4 regions of the Lactobacillus gasseri ATCC 33323 genome follow, and region 4 is predicted to be linked to each of the others. Evidence: predicted binding sites of a transcription regulator. Region 4 holds the regulator's gene; each other region holds the start of a gene.
The links. The regulator HrcA, encoded in region 4, represses chaperone genes, less so after heat shock. The targets are predictions, from matches to a motif close to TTAGCACTCNNNNNNNNNGAGTGCTAA.
Positions count from the first base shown of each region.

Region 1: the regulator HrcA is predicted to act here: its motif matches at 3,517-3,543, upstream of groES (co-chaperone GroES).
Region 2: the regulator HrcA is predicted to act here: its motif matches at 2,942-2,968, upstream of LGAS_RS00900 (Hsp20/alpha crystallin family protein).
Region 3: the regulator HrcA is predicted to act here: its motif matches at 1,011-1,037, upstream of LGAS_RS06695 (ATP-dependent Clp protease ATP-binding subunit).

Region 1 is NC_008530.1:423,683-428,682, reverse strand. It holds gene LGAS_RS02010 (mucin-binding protein) at 1-1,153, opposite strand, end outside; gene LGAS_RS09810 (YSIRK-type signal peptide-containing protein) at 1,104-1,223, opposite strand; gene groL (chaperonin GroEL) at 1,528-3,159, opposite strand; gene groES (co-chaperone GroES) at 3,191-3,475, opposite strand; gene LGAS_RS01995 (LiaF transmembrane domain-containing protein) at 4,011-4,769, opposite strand; gene LGAS_RS01990 (LytTR family DNA-binding domain-containing protein) at 4,766-5,000, opposite strand, start outside.
Region 2 is NC_008530.1:216,849-221,848, reverse strand. It holds gene celB (PTS cellobiose transporter subunit IIC) at 1-723, opposite strand, end outside; gene LGAS_RS00910 (hypothetical protein) at 746-1,243, opposite strand; gene LGAS_RS00905 (6-phospho-beta-glucosidase) at 1,441-2,889, shown strand; gene LGAS_RS00900 (Hsp20/alpha crystallin family protein) at 3,038-3,469, shown strand; gene greA (transcription elongation factor GreA) at 3,515-3,976, opposite strand; gene LGAS_RS00890 (hypothetical protein) at 3,976-4,596, opposite strand; gene LGAS_RS00885 (C1 family peptidase) at 4,761-5,000, shown strand, end outside.
Region 3 is NC_008530.1:1,358,105-1,363,104, forward strand. It holds gene ptsP (phosphoenolpyruvate--protein phosphotransferase) at 1-307, opposite strand, end outside; gene LGAS_RS06685 (phosphocarrier protein HPr) at 307-573, opposite strand; gene LGAS_RS06690 (hypothetical protein) at 693-875, opposite strand; gene LGAS_RS06695 (ATP-dependent Clp protease ATP-binding subunit) at 1,082-3,250, shown strand; gene LGAS_RS06700 (DUF1827 family protein) at 3,380-3,658, shown strand; gene LGAS_RS06705 (peptide chain release factor 3) at 3,712-5,000, opposite strand, start outside.
Region 4 is NC_008530.1:800,733-805,732, forward strand. It holds gene abc-f (ribosomal protection-like ABC-F family protein) at 97-1,602, shown strand; gene LGAS_RS04030 (GyrI-like domain-containing protein) at 1,626-2,252, shown strand; gene hrcA (heat-inducible transcriptional repressor HrcA) at 2,392-3,450, shown strand; gene grpE (nucleotide exchange factor GrpE) at 3,462-4,040, shown strand; gene dnaK (molecular chaperone DnaK) at 4,058-5,000, shown strand, end outside.

The DNA.
Region 1 (5,000 bases), 380 kb from region 4:
AATATTGACTAGAAGGTTTATCCGGTTCAACATAAGGCGCAATAGCTACTTCTATCTTTTTTTCAGTTATGCCAGCTACTGTTTTACTACTTGTTCTAGCTAATCCTCTAATATCAGCTTTTTGTACAATTGTTTCATCATTAGCAGCTCCAGTTGTTGTCTTTTTCAGAATAACTGTTCTAGCTGGTTCGGTCGTCATTTGATTATTTACTAACTTATCGGTAATTTCTGTAACCTTTTTCTTTATATTACCTTCGACATCGCGAGTATAATCTATCGTAATCGTTTGCGGATTACCAAATGTATAATCTTCCTTCCCAATATTAGCTCCTGCTGGAGTTGCACTGGTAATTTTCCAAGTATAACCGGGTACGTCAATTTGGCTTTGATCTATAGCGTCTAGGTTAACTTTAAAATCACTTGGTTGGAGATTCATAAATGTATCATACAAATCCTGACCTGCTAATATTTCACCAGTATCAGAATCAACTGTGACTCTATACTTTTTCATATCTGTACTTGACCCAACAGCTATGACAGTTGCAGTATAAATTTTAGTAGTTTTTCCATCTATAATTTGTCCATTGCTACTCCCTAACATAGTTCCTAATTTTACAGATTGGGTAATTTGGTCAGGACCTGCAGGCTTATTCATTATAACTGTACGGGCTATTTCATTAGCTTTTAAGCTCACTGCCTTTTGTTGCATTGATTCTCGAACCGAAAGAGTACTATTTATCTCACTAGTAGCCTTGCTCTCAGCAAGTCCAGCAACATTAACATTTCTCTGAAGCTTATTCACTGAAACAGTATTAGTGTTCAACTTATTCGCATTAACATCTTTATCTGTTTGAACACTAGACTTAGCAGCTGCTTTTTCATCAGTAGTTACATCGTTTTTAATAACATTAACATCCCTATTTGATGCAACCTTTTTACTATCTGATGTATTTTCAGCAACATTTTGCTTAGCATTTTCATTAGTAGCAGAAACCGCTGTCTTATTATTTTCTTGCTTTTGTTCAGTAGTCTTTACTTCTGCTGCCTTAACGTTAGCTTCATCCTTCTTCTCTACTTGTTCAGTAGCATCCTCATTAACACTATCAGCGCGTACAGCTTGGGCGTTTACCCCCCCCCAAGTAAATTGTGGCACCAATCAAAACAGATGCTGCCCCAACAGAAAGTTTTCTAATACTATAATGGTTGTGTTTATCACCAAACATATTACTACTCATACAACTTACCTCCAATAGACCTGCATGAATATTTCCTTAATAAAATAACATTTTCAATCAACAGCTATATAATAACACTTATTTTTATAAATTCTATACTAATATTGAATTCGATTTCAATTTTTTATATTTATCGTCTTACAACCTAAAGAAATAAGCCTTAATCCTACAAAGCCCACAAAAAAAGAATCGAGCAACCATCAGCGATTGCTCGATTCTTTTGCATTATGCCTATCAATAAATTAATAGGATTATTATAATAATTCTTTCTTATTTTTTGTCAGGAATTAAATTACATTCCCATTCCCATACCTGGGTTTGGAGCTGCAGGAGCTTGGTTCTTGTCATCTTCTGGAGCATCAGCAACAACAGCTTCAGTAGTTAACAACAAGGCAGCAATTGAAGCAGCATTTTGAAGTGCTGAACGAGTTACCTTAGTTGGGTCGATGATACCAGCCTTAACCATGTTTTCCCACTTGTCAGTTGCAGCATTGTAACCAATTTCTGGGTCTTCGTGTTCTAAGTGATCTAAGATAACAGCACCATCTTTACCAGCGTTTTCAGCGATTTGACGTACAGGAGCACCTAAAGCCTTCATCACAATGTTTACACCAGTTTGTGCATCTTGAGAATCACCCTTAACATTACCTTGGATGGACTTCATAACATCAACTAATGCAGTACCACCACCGGCAACGTATCCTTCTTCAACAGCGGCACGGGTTGCGTTCAAGGCATCTTCGATTCTGTACTTTCTTTCCTTCAATTCAGTTTCAGTAGCAGCACCAACCTTGATAACAGCAACACCACCAGCAAGCTTAGCAAGACGTTCTTGTAACTTTTCACGGTCAAAGTCTGAAGTAGTGTCAGCAATTTGTTTCTTGATTTGGTCAACACGTTCGCTAATTGCATCCTTTGAGCCAGCACCTTCAACAATAGTAGTTGAGTCCTTAGTTACAGTAACCTTGCCAGCCTTACCTAATTGATCAATCTTAGTGTCCTTTAATTCAAGACCTAAGTCTGAAGAAATTACAGTACCACCAGTTAAAATAGCGATATCTTCAAGCATTGCCTTACGACGGTCACCAAAGCCAGGAGCCTTAACAGCAACAACATTGAAAGTACCACGGATCTTGTTCAAAACAAGAGTTGGAAGAGCTTCACCATCAACATCATCAGCAATGATTAATAAGCTCTTACCTTGTTGAACAATTTCTTGAAGTAATGGCAAGATGTCTTGAATGTTAGAAATCTTCTTGTCAGTAATCAAAATGTAAGGGTTGTCTAAGTCGGCTTCCATCTTATCGTTATCAGTTACCATGTATTGTGATAAGTAACCACGATCGAATTGCATACCTTCAACTACTGAAAGTTCAGTATCAATACCCTTTGATTCCTCAATTGTGATAACACCATCGTGACCAACTTTTTCCATTGCGTCAGCGATTAAGTTACCAACTTCAGTTGAAGCTGATGAAACAGAAGCAACTTGAGCAATTTCATCCTTAGTGCTTACCTTGTGGCTGATCTTGTGTAATTCGTCAACAGCTGCTTTAGTTGCAGTTTCAATACCGCGACGAATACCAACAGGGTTTGCACCAGCAGTAACGTTCTTCATACCTTCACGAACAATTGCTTGAGTTAAAACAGTAGCAGTAGTAGTACCGTCACCAGCAATATCGTTAGTCTTTTGTGCAGCTTCAGAAACAAGCTTTGCACCCATGTTTTCAAAGTGATCTTTTAAGTCGATACTCTTAGCGATAGTAACACCATCGTTAGTAATGTCAGGAGCACCATAGCTCTTTTCCAAAACAACATTTCTACCCTTAGGTCCTAAAGTTGTCTTAACAGTGTCTGCTAATTTATCAACACCCTTTAATAATGAGCGTCTTGCATTTTCAGAAAATTTAATGTCTTTAGCCATATTTATATGCCACCTTTTATTTCTAATTTAATTACTTAACGACAGCTAATAAGTCGCTTTCACGAAGTACTAAATACTTTTCGCCTTCGTATTTCAAGTTAGTGCCAGAGTATTTATCAAAGAATACTGTTTCACCTTTTGCAACTGACATAGGAATTAAGTCGCCGTTTGCGTTACGCTTACCATTTCCTACGGCAATAATTTCACCCATTTGAGGCTTTTCTTTAGCGTTAGAAGCCAGGACAATGCCTCCAACTTTTTCTTCTTCTTCGTCTTTTACTTTAACGATTACGCGATCACCAATTGGTTGTAACACGTTAGTCCCTCCTGTACATATTTAATCTATTATTACATCATTTAGCACTCATATCTCATAAGTGCTAACTTACAATTACGATAGTACCTTGTTTGTAAAAGAAAAGCAAGTATTTAAACGCAAAAATTAGCACTTTTCTTGCTTGAGTGCTAAAAAGTGCTAATTTACTTGATATTTATTTAAAAATTCAATATGGATTGTCTGTAATTTTTGATAAAATTAGGGCTCTTGGATTGTATTGTCTTGTTATTGGTAAAGCTTGTGCGAGATATGACCAAGTTGGTAAAAGCCGTAAAAAAGCTCATAAAAGCTATCCACGATTTGTGGAAGAAAAAATAAGCAAACAAAAAAGCCGCTTGATGACTTTTGGCAGAGTTAAAAGCGACTTTTTAGTTTGCTAATAATAATTTTGTCACCGCACTTTTAGCGGCTTGTGCTTCGGAGAGCTATTACTAGTAGCTCTCTTTTTTGTACTACAAGTACTTTACAGCAAATTAATTTTTACTTCAAATTAGAGCTAATCGATTTTTCTATTCTAAACTCTCTTAATAGTAACATCCCCCATATTAGCACGTCCTTGAAGTACTAATGTTGGACCTTCTGCTGGTTGATCACCATCAATAGTGAAATCACCAAATTTATGTTCAAGTTGATCATCAACTCGCCAAGAAGTTGGAATGTAAATATTTATATCTCCCATCGACATATTAATGTTAGCAAGTACCTCATCCCCAGCAGGCTTAGCTGAATCAAGATATACATTAACATCCCCCATTGAAACATTCACAGTCACCGTTTCTAAGTGTTGTGAATGAACGTAACGCGAAGTAGAAGACAACTTTTCACTAATTACGATATTGTCGTCATTATCTGAACTAGACGTATCAGAAAAAACATGTTCAGCCTTAAATTTATGTGGAGCTTTCAAATCTGACCAATTAGCGTTAACTTTTTCACCATTAATAATCACAGTCGGTTTCCAGCTTTTTTTGAAAATTAATCTCAAACCTCCCCAGATTAAAAACGCTGCTAAAAGTACTGTCCAAGGAACAATACGTTCAATATGAAGTGGTTTAGCATAAATAATTAATAGGAATGCAATTGAAAAAATACTGCCTCCTAAGCTTTTATTAATTAAAGAAGTAATTAAGGTTGCTCCAAAGACCACGGTCCAAAAAATTGCCCAAAAGCCTAATTCTAGTGGCATCAAGTGGAGCTGATCTAAAACTAAAAACGCAGCTGCCGCAAGCAAGCCTAACCCCCAAAGAACTCTTCCAAAACTGGCCTTTCTCATGATAATGTCCTTCTCTCTTTTAATCTTTCATTTAAATCTCGGTAATATCTTCTTGAAACATAGACAGTTTTATATGAATCATGAAACTTAATCTGACAATTAGAGATCGATTTAGTAACAGCATAAATCTGATCTAAATTTAAAATCGTCGATTTCGATACTCGCATGAACTGTCCACTTAATAAGTTTTCTAGTTCGTATAATTTATACTTAACAAAATATGCATTCCTC
Region 2 (5,000 bases), 580 kb from region 4:
TGGAATAAACAATAATTGGAAAATATCTGTACCAAGAACAATTAAGATAACGTCAATTAAAGCAATGACAATCGCAATCACAAAACCAGGAATCAAAGCAGTAAATGAGTTAGCAACACCTGATGGAACAGATGCTGGCATTTTAATTCGCCAATTGTGTTTAATACAGAAACGATAAATTTGAACAGTTAACCAGGCAACGATTAAACCAGTAAAGATACCTGTAGCACCAATTCTAGTTAACCCAGAACCAGAAACGCCATAACCACCGGCAATAACATTATCTTTCTTTAAAATGTTAACAAAGACAGTGTTACCACCCTTCCATACTAATTGTGGAACGGTAATGAATAAGCCCATTAAAGTTAAGAAAACTGCGTTCAATGGATCAAGCAATAAATTCTCTTCTTTACGGTAAATATCTGCATAGTTATAAGCAAATGATCCAGCAAAGTAAATTGCGATAATACCCATGGTGGCGTTGTAAATAACAGTATAAATATTGTTAAAACGTCCAAATGTATTATTGTAAAAATCTACAAATCCTTTAGCAGTAATAACTTGAGTCAAAACTGTTAAGACCAAAAACATTGATCCAATGATAGAAAAGGCAATAATCGAATAACCAGCACCCATAATTGCACGTACAAAACGTGAACCTGAGAACTTGCCTAGTATCTTCATCATTTTATCTTTAAATGATGGTTGCGCAGTGTCAGACATAGTACATCCCCCTCAATTTGTCCTACTGTCTATTACTTTCAAATGTCTTAATTGCTCGTGCATATTTGTCGCGCCCATTTTGAATGTTGCTAATTCTTCTTAAAATCAAAATAGAACCTAATATTCCAACAACTAAAATCGTAAAAATTACATTTGCGACATCATTTGTTGCCATAAAAGGAAACAGAACCTTTCCAAATGGTAAATAGCAACCTATAGCAAAGATTACATTTGCAACTAGCTGCAGCTGATAATAAAGTTTTGTAAACTTCAAGTCAGTATTTCTCACATTCCATTTACTTACTTGCTCAACTGAAGCTACTAATAATAAAACAAACAATAATCCCGAAATTATCGAAGCAACAATATCTTTGTAACAAATTGCAAAAACTAACCAAAATAGATTAGTGAATAAGAACGCCGCAGAAAAATAACGAATCATTAAATAGCGGCTAAAGTTTATAGATCTCACACTCATATCATGTTTCTTTTGTTCTAAACTCTGATCTTTTTTAGTCATTATTGTATCTGCCCTTTCAATATTGTTCCTGAACAATTCAGACAACACCTGTATAATACTACTAATTGAAAACGGTTGCAACAATAAAGACCGTTTTATAATAAAAATAAAATTCTATACTTTTAATCTTTACAATTGAGTTTTTAATTTGTAGAATGAACTTCGAAAACGCTTACTTTAGAAAGGATGTATTGAATATGACTGGATACACTATGCCAAAAGGCTTTTTATGGGGTGGCGCTGTTGCTGCTCACCAACTTGAAGGTGCATGGAATGAAGACGGAAAAGGAATGTCAGTTGCTGATGTAATGACTGTAGGATCTGCAACTAAGCCACGTGAAATTACAGATGGCGTCATCCCTGGTAAGAATTACCCTAACCATGATGCAATTGATTTTTATCACCACTACAAGGGCGACATCAAATTAATGGCTGAAATGGGTTTTAAGGCTTTTCGTACTTCAATTGCTTGGACTAGAATTTTTCCTAAGGGTGACGAAAAAGAGCCAAATGAAGCAGGTCTTAAATTCTATGATGACTTATTTGACGAATGCCACAAATACGGTATTGAACCGGTAATTACTCTTTCTCACTTTGAAATTCCATATCACTTAGTTAAAGAATATGGTGGTTTTACTAACCGTAAATTAATTGACTACTTCGTTCGCTTTGCACGGGTATGCTTTAAGCGTTACAAGAACAAAGTTAAGTATTGGATGACCTTTAATGAAATCGATAACCAATCTAGCTTCAACAATGACTTCTTGATGGCTACTAACTCTGGTATTTTGTTCAAAAATGGCATGGGCGATAAAGAAAAAGAAGCAGCAATGTATCAAGCAGCTCACTACGAACTAGTTGCTTCTGCTCTAGCTGTTAAAGAGGGACACAAGATTAATCCAGACTTCCAAATCGGTTGTATGATTAACTACTCACCTGTTCGTCCTTTAACTCCATCTTCAGACGATGTCTTACTTGCTGACAAGTTCGAACAAAGACGTGACTTCTTCTCTGACGTTCACGTAAATGGTGAATATCCAAATGCTGTTGAAGACTATATTGAAAGAAACGGCTACCGTCCAGATATTACTGAAGAAGATAAGATTGCCTTAAAGGAAGGTACGGTTGATTACGTTGGCTTTTCATACTACCAATCAACTACTGTTTCAAGTAAGAAAGTTAAGCCTGATGAGTTGACTGATTTACAAGAAGCAATTGTTGAAAATCCTACATTGCAACGCAGTGACTGGGGCTGGGAAATCGATCCAGAAGGTTTAAGAATTTCTCTTAACCACCTAACTGACCGTTACCACAAGCCACTCTTTATTGTTGAAAATGGTCTTGGTGCTTACGACAAACGCGAAGCTGATGGCTCAGTTCATGATCCATACAGAATCGATTACTTAAGAAAACACATTGAACAAATGGAAAAGGCTGTTGTCTTAGATGGCGTTGACTTGATGGGTTACCTTCCTTGGGGATGCATTGACTTAGTATCAGCTGGAACTGGTCAAATGGACAAGCGCTATGGCTTTATTTATGTTGATAAAAACGACAAGGGTGAAGGAACACTTGAGCGTTCAAAGAAAGATTCCTTTGACTGGTACAAGAAAGTTATTGAATCTAACGGTAAAGACTTAGACTAATCACGAAAAATAGGATCTAGAATTACTCTAAATCCTATTTTTTGCATTAGGATTAGCACTTCACCAATTAGAGTGCTAAATATTTTACATTCTATTCTGAGCTACTACAATAGAAAGTGTAGAGAGCGTAATGGAAGGAAGTTTTATTATGGCAAACGAAATGATGAAAAATCGTAACAATGATAATATGATGGATCAATTAAGCGATTGGTTTAGTTTTCCAAAAGACTTTTTTGACGATAGTTCAATTAAGAACATTATGCAATCTGATGTAGCTGAAACAGACAAAGACTATATCGTTAAAGTCGATATGCCAGGAATGGACAAGAAGGACATCAAGGTTTCTTATAAAGATGGTATCTTGAATGTTTCAGGTAGTCGCGACTCATTTGACAACTTAGATGACAAGAATGGTAACCTTATTCACCGTGAAAGAAGCGTTGGTCACATTCAAAGAAGCTATCGTATTCCTGATGTTGATTCTAAAGAAATTTCTGCTAAAGACATCGATGGCGTTTTAACGATTACCTTGCCAAAGTTAACTGAAGAAGATAAAGAAAACACCATCACAATTGAATAAATTTGATTGCTTATAAAAAAGCACCCCGCATGAGCGAGGTGTTTTTTAATTTACTGCAATAATTTTTACATCGTAACTTCCAGCTGGTGCTTGAACAGTAACTGTTGCACCAGCTTTTTGCTTCATTAAAGCCTGCCCTAAAGGAGAATCAAAAGAGATTTTTCCTTTAGCTAGGTCTGCTTCCATTCTGCCGACAATCCGATATTCTTCCGCATCGTCATCACCTTCAAAAAGCAATTTTACATTTGAACCTAAATCAATTGTTCCACTTTCATCTTTTTGAATAATTTCTGAATATCTTAATTGTTTATCTAGATAACGCAGTCGACTCTGCAAGTGCCCTAATTCCATCTTAGCAGTCGTATATTCTGAATTTTCTGACAAGTCTCCCATACTACGAGCTTCTTGCAAAATTTTAATTCTACGTGGTCGATCTTTTTTTAAACGGGCTATCTCGTCTTTAATTTCTTGATAGCCTTCTGGCGTCATTTTTTGATAGTAAACCATTATTTAACCTTAACATCGTTTCCAGTAAGAATATCTTGCTTGTAAAGTTCACCATTCTTGACTGAATAATGACCAACAATTGTTCCAGTTGACTTTTCAGCTAAAGAGTATTGACCATTGCCGCCATCAATTAAAGTAAAGTTGTCTGGACCATAACTACTTGAATAGCCGTGCTCTTTAATTGTGTCAGAAACCATCTTGTTAAACATGGCATCTGAAGCGTTATTAGCTGATGATGCGTTTTGACTCTTACCATTAGTTTGGTTGTTAGATGCAGCCGAATTTGATGCATTATTCGAATTATTTGAGCCAGTTGAATCAGAAGAATTATTAGAATTAGTTGATTCGTTCTTATTAGTCTTTTTGCCGTTAGTATTGCTTGAACTTTCACTACTCTTATCGTTCTTCTTATCTGAATTAGTAGTTTCTGAATCGTCAGTATCTACATCGGTCTTATCTTTCTTAGTAGTATGTTTCTTAGCCTTATGACTCTTCTTGTGGCTTGTCTTACTACTTTTTGCTTCGTTATTAGTACTAGATTGATTTGCACTATTACTGCAACCTACAGCAAGAAGCATAGTCATTAGGGTAATGCCTGATACAAAAATATTCTTTTTCATAGTCTTACCTCCGATATTATTATCAATATTATACTTCATATTGTCCCTTGTCATACTTATGAAAGCTACTTTCATTCAATAAAATTAGTGTATTAAGTCGTCATTTGCTGTATAGTAAAGATAATGAAAAACATGATAAAAAAATTAAAGGAGTGTAAAATTACATGTCTCACGAATTAACTCTACAAGAAATTGATCAATTCCGTAATGATTTTGATAATTCACGCAATGAAGTTGTTTCTCGCGCAGCAATGCGCTCTGGTGTATTAGAAGCATCTTTTAATCCAGCAGTTACTAACCGTCTAAATGATGTCTTTTCTGTTGAAGTAGAAACTGATAACGTTACTAACCAAATGCAATCAGGACGTTGCTGGTTATTTGCCACTTTAAACACCTTACGTCAC
Region 3 (5,000 bases), 560 kb from region 4:
CTTCAGCATTAACTTTTTGATCTTTGATTTCTGTTTCAATGGCACCAGTAAATTCTGGGTCACTTAAGAAGAGAAGGTGAGCATCAAAAACTTGAGCTTCTTCTGCTCCTAAACTTTCCTTAGCCTTATCACGAACTTTTTCTAATTCTTTAGTTGATTCTTCAACAACTTTTTTAAAACGAGCTACTTCAGCATCAACATCGCTAACTGATGTTTTAGAAAACGAAAGGTCAGGTTCTACCAAAAGGTAGGCTGGTGCAACTGCAATACCATCACTGGCAGCAATTCCCTTTAAAGTTTTCGACATTATTCAGCTAAACCTTCCTTTTTCATAGTGTCAGCAATAGCTTCGATTGCTTCTTTAGCATCGTCACCATCAGCAGTAATAGTTACGTCTGCACCTTGGCCAACACCTAAAGACATAACACCCATGATTGACTTCAAGTTTACTGATTTACCATTGTATTCCAAGTTAATATCTGAGTTAAACTTAGATGCAGCTTGTACCAACAAAGTAGCTGGACGTGCATGAATACCAGTTTCAGCAACAATATGAAATTCGCGTTTTTCCATTTTAAATTATCTCCTTTAAAATCAAAAATAATCGGGAGTTTTATACCCACTCGTTTATTAGGTTATCATGTTTTTAACATGAAAACAATACAAATGTAAATGTTTACATTATAAGTTGCTTAATTTTCATTATCAGATAAGGTATAAATTATATCCCCACCACGCTGAGCAATTCCAGTTATACTTTGCCTTTTACCATAGCTTCTAAGTGCTAATTGAAATTGAAAAGCATCTTTAGGACTTACTCTATATTCTTTTAATTCGCCACTCACGATCTGATCTAGTATTTTTTTATAATCCATATCTTATGAATCTCACTCCTTAAATTTTACTAGCTTAGTAAGAAATTAATTCTTTTCCTATTGTAGCAATTATTTAGCAAAAATCTAATCTAACTACTTGCAATTAGTAAGTATCCGTACTATGATATTAGCAAGTTAGCACTTAAACATCAAGAGTGCTAAAATAAAAATATAGCCTGTATATTATAAGAAAGGCGGAAATATTAATGCTATGCGATAACTGTCATGAACGTCCTGCCTCAATTCATCTTTATACAAATGTTAATGGGCAAGATCGTGAAATATCATTATGCCAACAATGTTATCAAGAATTAAAAAATCAACAAGGACAAATTAATAATATGAATAATAACAATGCTTTTTTTGGTGATTTTGATGATTTATTAAACGCCTTAAATAATAGTAATAATGAGCAAAATAATTCTCAAGACCGTGATCCCCGAATGAGAATGGGCGGTGGACGTCGCGGTGGCAATAATGGTGGTCAAAAATCACTATTAGACCAATACGGAACTGATTTAACTAATCTAGCAAAAAAAGGAAAGATTGATCCAGTTATTGGACGTGATAAGGAAATTGCTAGAGTCATTGAGATCTTAAACAGACGCACCAAAAACAATCCAGTTCTTATTGGAGAAGCCGGTGTTGGTAAAACGGCTGTTGTTGAAGGTTTAGCACAACAAATTGTTGACGGATCTGTTCCTGCTAAGCTACAAAATAAACGTATTATTTCACTAAATATGGTTTCGATGGTTCAAGGCACTGGTATTCGTGGTCAATTTGAACAAAGAATGCAACAGCTAATCAAAGAACTTGAACAAAATGACAACATCATTCTATTTATCGATGAAATTCATGAATTAGTTGGTACAGGTAATGCTGAAGGTGGTATGGATGCTGGCAACATTATTAAACCAGCATTAGCTCGTGGAGACTTCCAACTAATCGGTGCAACTACCATTAAAGAATATCGAAATATTGAAAAAGATTCTGCTTTAGCACGTAGATTTCAACCAGTTGAGGTTAAAGAACCAACTACTGAAGAAACAGTTAAAATTCTCCAAGGTATTCGTAAACGCTACGAAGATTATCACCATGTTCACTATACTGATGAAGCAATTCAAGCTGCCGTCGCCCTTTCCTCTCGTTATATTCAAGATCGCTTCTTACCTGATAAAGCCATCGATCTTTTAGATGAAGCTGGTTCAAGAATGAACCTTACTATTCCATATGTCGATAGTGAAAAAATTAAGGAAAGACTAGATGCAGCTGAAAATTTAAAGCAAGAAGCTTTGAAGAATGAAGACTATGAAAAAGCAGCTTACTATCGTGATCAAATTGAAAAATATGAAAAATTAAAAGATCAAAAAGTAGATCCAGATCAAACACCTAAAATTACTGAAAAGATCATGAATAAGATTGTTGAAGAAAAAACTAATATTCCTGTTGGCGACTTACAAAAACAAGAAGAAACTCAATTAAAGAACTTATCCACTGATCTTAAAAATAATGTAATTGGTCAAAATAAGGCTGTTGAAACTGTTGCTCGCGCAATTCGCCGTAACCGAGTTGGTTTCAACAAATCTGGTCGTCCAATTGGTTCATTCCTATTTGTAGGACCAACTGGTGTTGGTAAAACAGAATTAGCTAAGCAACTAGCTAAGCAAATCTTTGGTACTGAAGATGCGATGATTCGTTTTGACATGAGTGAATATATGGAACAATATTCAGTCTCTAAGTTAATTGGTTCTGCTCCAGGTTATGTAGGATATGAAGAAGCAGGTCAATTGACAGAAAGAGTACGTCATAATCCTTATAGCTTAATCTTATTTGATGAAATCGAAAAAGCTCATCCAGATGTACTTCACCTCTTCTTACAAATTCTTGATGATGGTCGTTTAACTGATTCACAAGGTCGTACAGTTTCATTTAAAGACACAATTATTATTATGACTTCTAATGCTGGTCAAGGAATTAAAGAGGCGAACGTTGGCTTTGCTGCTGAAAACAGTCATCAAGAACAATTTAAGAATGCTCTTGGTCAATATTTCAAGCCTGAATTCTTAAATAGATTAGATGATATTGTCGAATTTAATTCACTTGATAAGAAAGACTTAATTAAGATTGTCGACTTAATGCTTGCTAATACTAACAATATGGTCAAAGATCAAGGTCTTCATATTGAAGTCACTCCAGAAGCAAAGGAACTACTTGTAGAAAAAGGTTATGATCCATCTATGGGCGCTCGTCCACTTCGTCGTACAATTCAAGAAGAAATCGAGGACAAAGTTGCAGATTACAAGTTAGACAATCCAGCTGCTAAAGACTTAAAAGCTGATGTAGTAGATAACGCGATTGTAATCAGCGAAAATTAAGTATTCAAATACTAAAGAGAGCCACATAAATGTGACTCTTTTTTTATTTATTTTTATAAATCTTCTAAAAAAGGTTATACTTAAGTTGGGATTTTAAAGACACATTTATATATCGAGGTTATAAATATGATGCATTTAATTGATGTTACAAATAGCTACCGTGATTTAGTTCAAAGACAGCTAGCAGCTACAAATAGTCAATTCGTAAAAGTTTACTCTTTAGGTAATACTACAGTAGTATACAGCGAAACCGCTGATAAAATTGAAATCGTAATGGAAAATCATAAACGTCCTATCAGACAAGACGAAGTAGAGTTTGTTATTAAGCGTTTAATTCATGAAGATCGAATTTACGATATAACAGTTGATAAGAGTAGAAAGATTATTTCTATTACTTGTGATCGATAAAATTGCATTTAAAAAGCCGTGGAAAATTCCATGGCTTTTTATTTTTGACTCAATTACAATCTTGAAGTTAATTCAACATCTGGATATTTGTCTTTGAACCATCTTTCTGCAAAAGCATTTTCAAATAAAAATAGTGGCTCACCATCTCTATCTTTTACTAACAAATTACGAGAAGATGACATCTTTGGATCTAACTGATCTGGATTAATCCAGCGCGCTACACGGTTACCTAAAGTATGAAGCTCTACTTCTGAATTATATTCGTTCTTCATTCTAAAAGAAAAGACTTCAAACTGTAATTGACCAACTGCACCCAGGATATAATCATCAGTTGAATAACCACGATAAAGCTGAATTGCACCTTCTTGAACTAATTGGTTCATCCCTTTATGGAACGACTTTTGCTTCATAACATTTTTAGCAGTTACACGCATGAAAATTTCTGGTGTAAATTGCGGTAAAGCTGGATAAACAATTTTCTTCTTACCGGCGTAAATTGAGTCTCCAATTTGGAAGTTTCCTGTATCATATAGACCAACTATATCGCCAGCAACCGCATCAGAAACTTGAACTCGTTCACTAGACATAAATTCAGTTGCATTATTTAATCTGACTGGCTTTCCAGTTCTAGCTAGAGTTACGTCAATCCCCTTTTTAAATTCACCGCTACCGATTCTTACAAATGCAATTCGATCACGATGGTTAGGATTCATATTAGCCTGAATCTTAAATACAAAACCAGAGAATTCAGGATCGTCTGCAGCTAATTTTTCATCACCATTAACAATATGTTCTTGAGGAGCTGGCGCTAAATTAACAAAACTATCTAAGAAAGTCTCAACACCAAAATTAGTTAAAGCTGAACCAAAGAAGACGGGAGTTTGATCTCCTTTTAAGATTTTTTCTTTATCAAAAGTATTTCCGGCTTCTTTCAACAAGTCAATATCATCTAGAGTTGATTGATACAAGCTATCTTGCGCTAAAGGTTCATCTTCTGCCAATTTTCCATTTTTATCCAGCGGTAAATAGCGGTCATCATCATCTTTTCGATAAAGTTCAACACGATTATTTGCAATATCGTATAATCCCTTTAATTGCTTCCCCATACCGATTGGCCAGTTCATGGCTACGCCTTCAATACCAAGTAAATCTTCTAATTCAGCAATTAAATCTAGCGGTTCACGTCCGTCACGATCAAGCTTGTTCATAAAGGTAAAGATAGGAATGCCACGCTTCTTTACAACCTTAAATAATTTTTTGGTTTGAGGTTCGATACCTTTAGCAGAGTCAATAACCATTACCGCAGCATCAACTGCCATTAAAGTCCGGTAAGTATCTTCGG
Region 4 (5,000 bases):
ACAAGATTAAACGTAGATGGGATATCTTCTTTTTTGCTTAATGAGGAGAAAGTCTACACTTGTCAAGAGTGTAGGCTTTTTTCGTGAGGTGATTATATGAGCAATATTAAGATTTCAAACCTTTCTTTTAAGTATTCAGATAGTATTGAAAATATTTTTAATAATCTAAACTTAGATTTGGATAGTAGTTGGAAATTAGGGCTTGTCGGCAGAAATGGTAGAGGAAAAACAACTTTTTTGAATCTGTTACAAGGAAAACTGCAAGGAACAGGAGCAATTCAATCTAAACTTGAATTTAATTACTTTCCTCTTAATGTGAAAAATAAAGAACAATTGACTCTCTATGCTTTAGAAGAACACGTTCAATTTGACCAATGGGAACTTGAACGTGAATTGAATTTAATGCAAGTAGACACTAATCTTATTTGGCAACCTTTTAATACTCTAAGTGGAGGAGAACAGACCAAGGTGTTGTTAGCTCTATCTTTTATTAATAAGGATGCTTTTCCTCTTATTGATGAGCCAACTAATCATTTAGACGAAAAGTCGCGAATACAAGTGGTTAGATATTTGCAAAAGCATTCACAAGGCTATATTGTTGTAAGTCATGATCGAGATTTTCTAAATCAGATAACTAATCATATTCTTGCAATTGAACATACAGAGATTCATTTATATCAGGGAAATTATGCTAGTTATGAAGATACTAAAGAAAAGCGTGATAAATTTAATCAGGAGAAAAATGAAAAACTTCGTGGTCAAATCAAAGCTTTAAATGAAAGTAGACAGCGCATTAAAGGATATTCACTTCAATCAGAGAATAATAAAAAAGCTAGTGCCCATAAAAATGAGATTCATGCAGATATTAATAAAGGTTTTTTTGGTCATAAAGCGGCTAAAATAATGAAAAGATCTAAGAACATTGAAAGAAGAATGGATAAAGATATTCAGGATAGAAAGGGCTTAATGACAAATGTTGAATCTGTACCAGAATTAGAGATGAATTTTCAACCAAATTATCATTCGACTTTATTAGAGACTCGACATTTAGATCTAAAAGTTAAAGATAAAAAGTTATTTAAAGACTTAAATTTAATCATTAGAAATCGAGGGATTGTTTCCCTTGAAGGTAAAAATGGAGCCGGAAAGTCTACTTTTTTGAAAAGCATTTTAAATAAGAGTACAGATGTAACTTATCAAGGAATTTTAAATTTAACTAATGGCTTAAGGGTTTCCTATTTACCACAAGACTTCGTAGAGTATTCAGGTACTTTGGCAGAATTTTCTCAAAAGGAACATTTGTCTTATGAGAAAATACTTAATGTACTTAGGAAAATGGGCTTTCCTAGATCAAGTTTTGAGACGAGAATTGAAGAAATGAGCATTGGTCAGCAAAAAAGAGTATCCATTGCTAAGTCATTAGTTGAAGAGGCAGACTTTTATCTATGGGATGAACCAGCAAATTACCTGGATGTGTTTAACCAAGATCAATTAATTGATGTTTTAAGAAAGACAAAGCCAGCAATGTTGTTAGTTGAACATGATGAGTATTTTATTAGTCAAGTAGCAAGTAAACGGATAGAATTAAAGATAGTTGATTAGTAAACGATATAGAGAGAATAAAAATGGCATTTGATTATAAAAAAGAATATAAAAATTTGTATCATCCTAAAAAGCAGCCTGAAATTATTAGGGTCCCTAAAATGAATTATATTGCAGTTTCAGGAAGTGGAGACCCTAATCAGGAAGATGGGACTTATCAAAAGGCTTTAGGATTACTTTATGGACTTGCTTATACTATCAAGATGAGTAAAAAAGGTGAGCATAAAATTCCAGGATACTTCGATTATGTAGTGCCACCACTTGAAGGATTATGGTGGTCAAAAGATCAGCAGAAGATTGATTATGCTCATAAAGAAAATTTTGCCTGGATATCAATGATTCGATTGCCGGATTTTGTTACAAAGAAAGAATTTGATTGGGCAATTAAGACAGCTACTGAGAAGAAAAAACAAGATTTCTCTCAAGCCAAATTTTTTACTTATGATGAGGGACTTTGTGTTCAGATAATGCACACCGGTAGTTATGATAATGAGCCTGCCACAATTGAAGAGATGCATCAATTTGTAAAAAAAGAAAATTATCAGATAGATATTCAAAATCCACGTTATCATCATGAAATATATTTAAGCGATCCAAGAAGAACTAAGACTGAAAGGCTTAAAACTGTAATTAGATTACCAATTAAATAATTAAGGCAAGCACTTGTTGCTTGCTTTTTTTATAAAAAATAAATTTAATTAGCACTCTACTTGAACAATTGCTAAGTTATGGTATCATATTAATTGTTAGCACAAGAGAAAGAAGAGTGCTAATGATGGGGGCGAGAAAATGTTGACTGAACGGCAAGAACTTATTTTAAAGACTATTATCATGGACTTTACTCAGTCTCATGAGCCGGTAGGTTCTAAGACCGTGATGAATCAACTGCCTGTCAAGGTCTCAAGTGCTACAGTTCGAAATGAAATGGCGGCACTAGAAGAAAAGGGACTGCTTGAAAAGACTCACTCTTCAAGTGGGAGAATTCCTTCGACTGCTGGTTATCGATATTACTTAGATCATTTGATTAATCCAGTAAAGATACCAGCATCCGTCTATAACCGAATTATTTATCAATTAGACCAACCCTTTCAACAAGTTAATGAAATCGTACAAGAAGCTGCAAAAATTCTGTCTGATTTAACTAATTACACTGCTTTTGCCGCAGGTCCCGAAACTCGTTCGGTTAAAGTAACTGGTTTTAGGATCGTTCCTCTTTCAAGCCATCAAGTGATGGCAATATTAGTTACGGATGACGGTAATGTAAAGAATCAAATCTATACTTTACCGCATCATACAAATGGGGAAGAGATTGAAAAAGCAGTTCGACTAATTAATGATCAATTAGTTGGAAAGCCACTTAGTTCAGTTAATGAAGTGTTACTTAAGAGAATTGCAGATCATCTGGTTGCTGGAGGCTCAGCACCTGAAATTTTGGATTTGCTTCAAGATGTTATTAAGGATGCTGCTAGTGAGCAAATGTATGTAGATGGTCAGATTAATCTTTTGAGTAATTATGAGAGCGATGATTTAGCTAAAGTTAAATCTCTCTACAAATTAATTGATCAAAATGATGCTATTTCAAGCTTGATTGGTTTTAATCCTAAAGATGAAATTAAAAATGATTCAAAGTCGAAAGTTCAAGTTAAGTTAGGCTCTGAATTGCAATCAGATTTACTTGAAGATTATAGTTTGTTGACTGCACAATATAGCGTTGGTAAGTACGGTAAAGGAACAATAGCACTACTTGGACCAACTAACATGCCATACTCGCAGATGATCGGATTACTCGAGTATTTTAGGAACGAACTAGCAAAGAAATTGTTAGATTATTATGGTAGATTTAAGTAAGGAGGTTAGCTGTGAGTAAAGAAGAGTTTCCGCATGAAAAAGATTTAAAAGACGAGGTGACCCCGGATAAGGCACCAAAGAAAGATCCCAAAGCAGCTTCGAAAGAGGAAGTTAAGGAAGATCCAGCAAAAGATTATGAAAAAGAAATCGCTGAATTAAGTGCTAAGAACAAGGATCTTGAAGATAAATACCTACGTAGTGAGGCTGAGATCCAGAATATGCAGGCACGTTATGCAAAAGAGCGTGCACAATTGATTAAATATGAATCTCAAAGCCTTGCTAAAGAAGTTTTGCCAGCAATGGATAACTTAGAACGCGCGTTAGCTGTTAAGGCAGATGATGAGGCAGCTAAGCAACTCCAAAAAGGTGTTCAGATGACGCTCGATTCATTAGTTAAATCAATGAAAGATCAGGGAATCACTGAAATTAAAGCCGAGGGTGAAACTTTTGATCCTGCACTCCATCAAGCTGTTCAAACTGTTGCAGCAGAAAACGATGATCAGAAGGATCACGTAGTTAAAGTTTTACAAAAAGGATATCAATATAAAGATAGAACATTAAGACCAGCAATGGTTGTAGTGGCTCAATAAGAAAGGAAGTTACATATATGTCAAAAGTTATTGGTATTGACTTAGGTACGACTAACTCAGCTGTTGCCGTACTTGAGGGTAAAGAACCTAAGATTATTACTAACCCAGAAGGTAATCGTACAACTCCTTCTGTAGTTGCCTTTAAGAACGGTGAAATTCAAGTTGGTGAAGTTGCTAAACGTCAAGCTATCACTAACCCTAACACCATTGTTTCAATTAAGAGTCATATGGGTGAAGAAGGTTACAAAGTTAAGGTTGGCGACAAGGAGTATACTCCACAAGAAATTTCAGCCTTTATTTTGCAATACATTAAAAAGTTTTCTGAAGATTACTTAGGCGAAAAGGTAACTGATGCAGTTATTACAGTTCCCGCTTATTTCAATGACGCACAACGTCAAGCTACTAAAGATGCCGGTAAGATTGCTGGTTTAAATGTTCAAAGAATTATCAACGAACCAACTGCTTCAGCTTTAGCATATGGTCTTGATAAGGATGAAAATGATGAAAAAGTTTTAGTATACGACCTTGGTGGTGGTACTTTTGATGTTTCCATCTTGCAATTAGGCGATGGTGTCTTCCAAGTATTATCAACTAATGGTGATACTCACCTTGGTGGTGATGACTTTGATAAGAGAATTATGGATTGGTTAATCCAAAACTTTAAGGAAGAAAATGGCGTTGACTTATCTAATGATAAGATGGCATTACAACGTTTAAAGGATGCCGCTGAAAAGGCTAAGAAAGACTTATCTGGCGTTTCATCAACTAACATTTCACTTCCATTCATTTCTGCTGGAGAAGCTGGCCCTCTTCACCTTGAAGCTGATTTAACTCGTGCTAAATTTGATGAGTTAACTGATGACTTAGTTCAAAAGACTAAGATTGCTTTTGACAATGCATTGAGTGATGCTGGATTAAGCGTAAGTGACATCGACAAAGTTATTTTGAATGGTGGTTCAA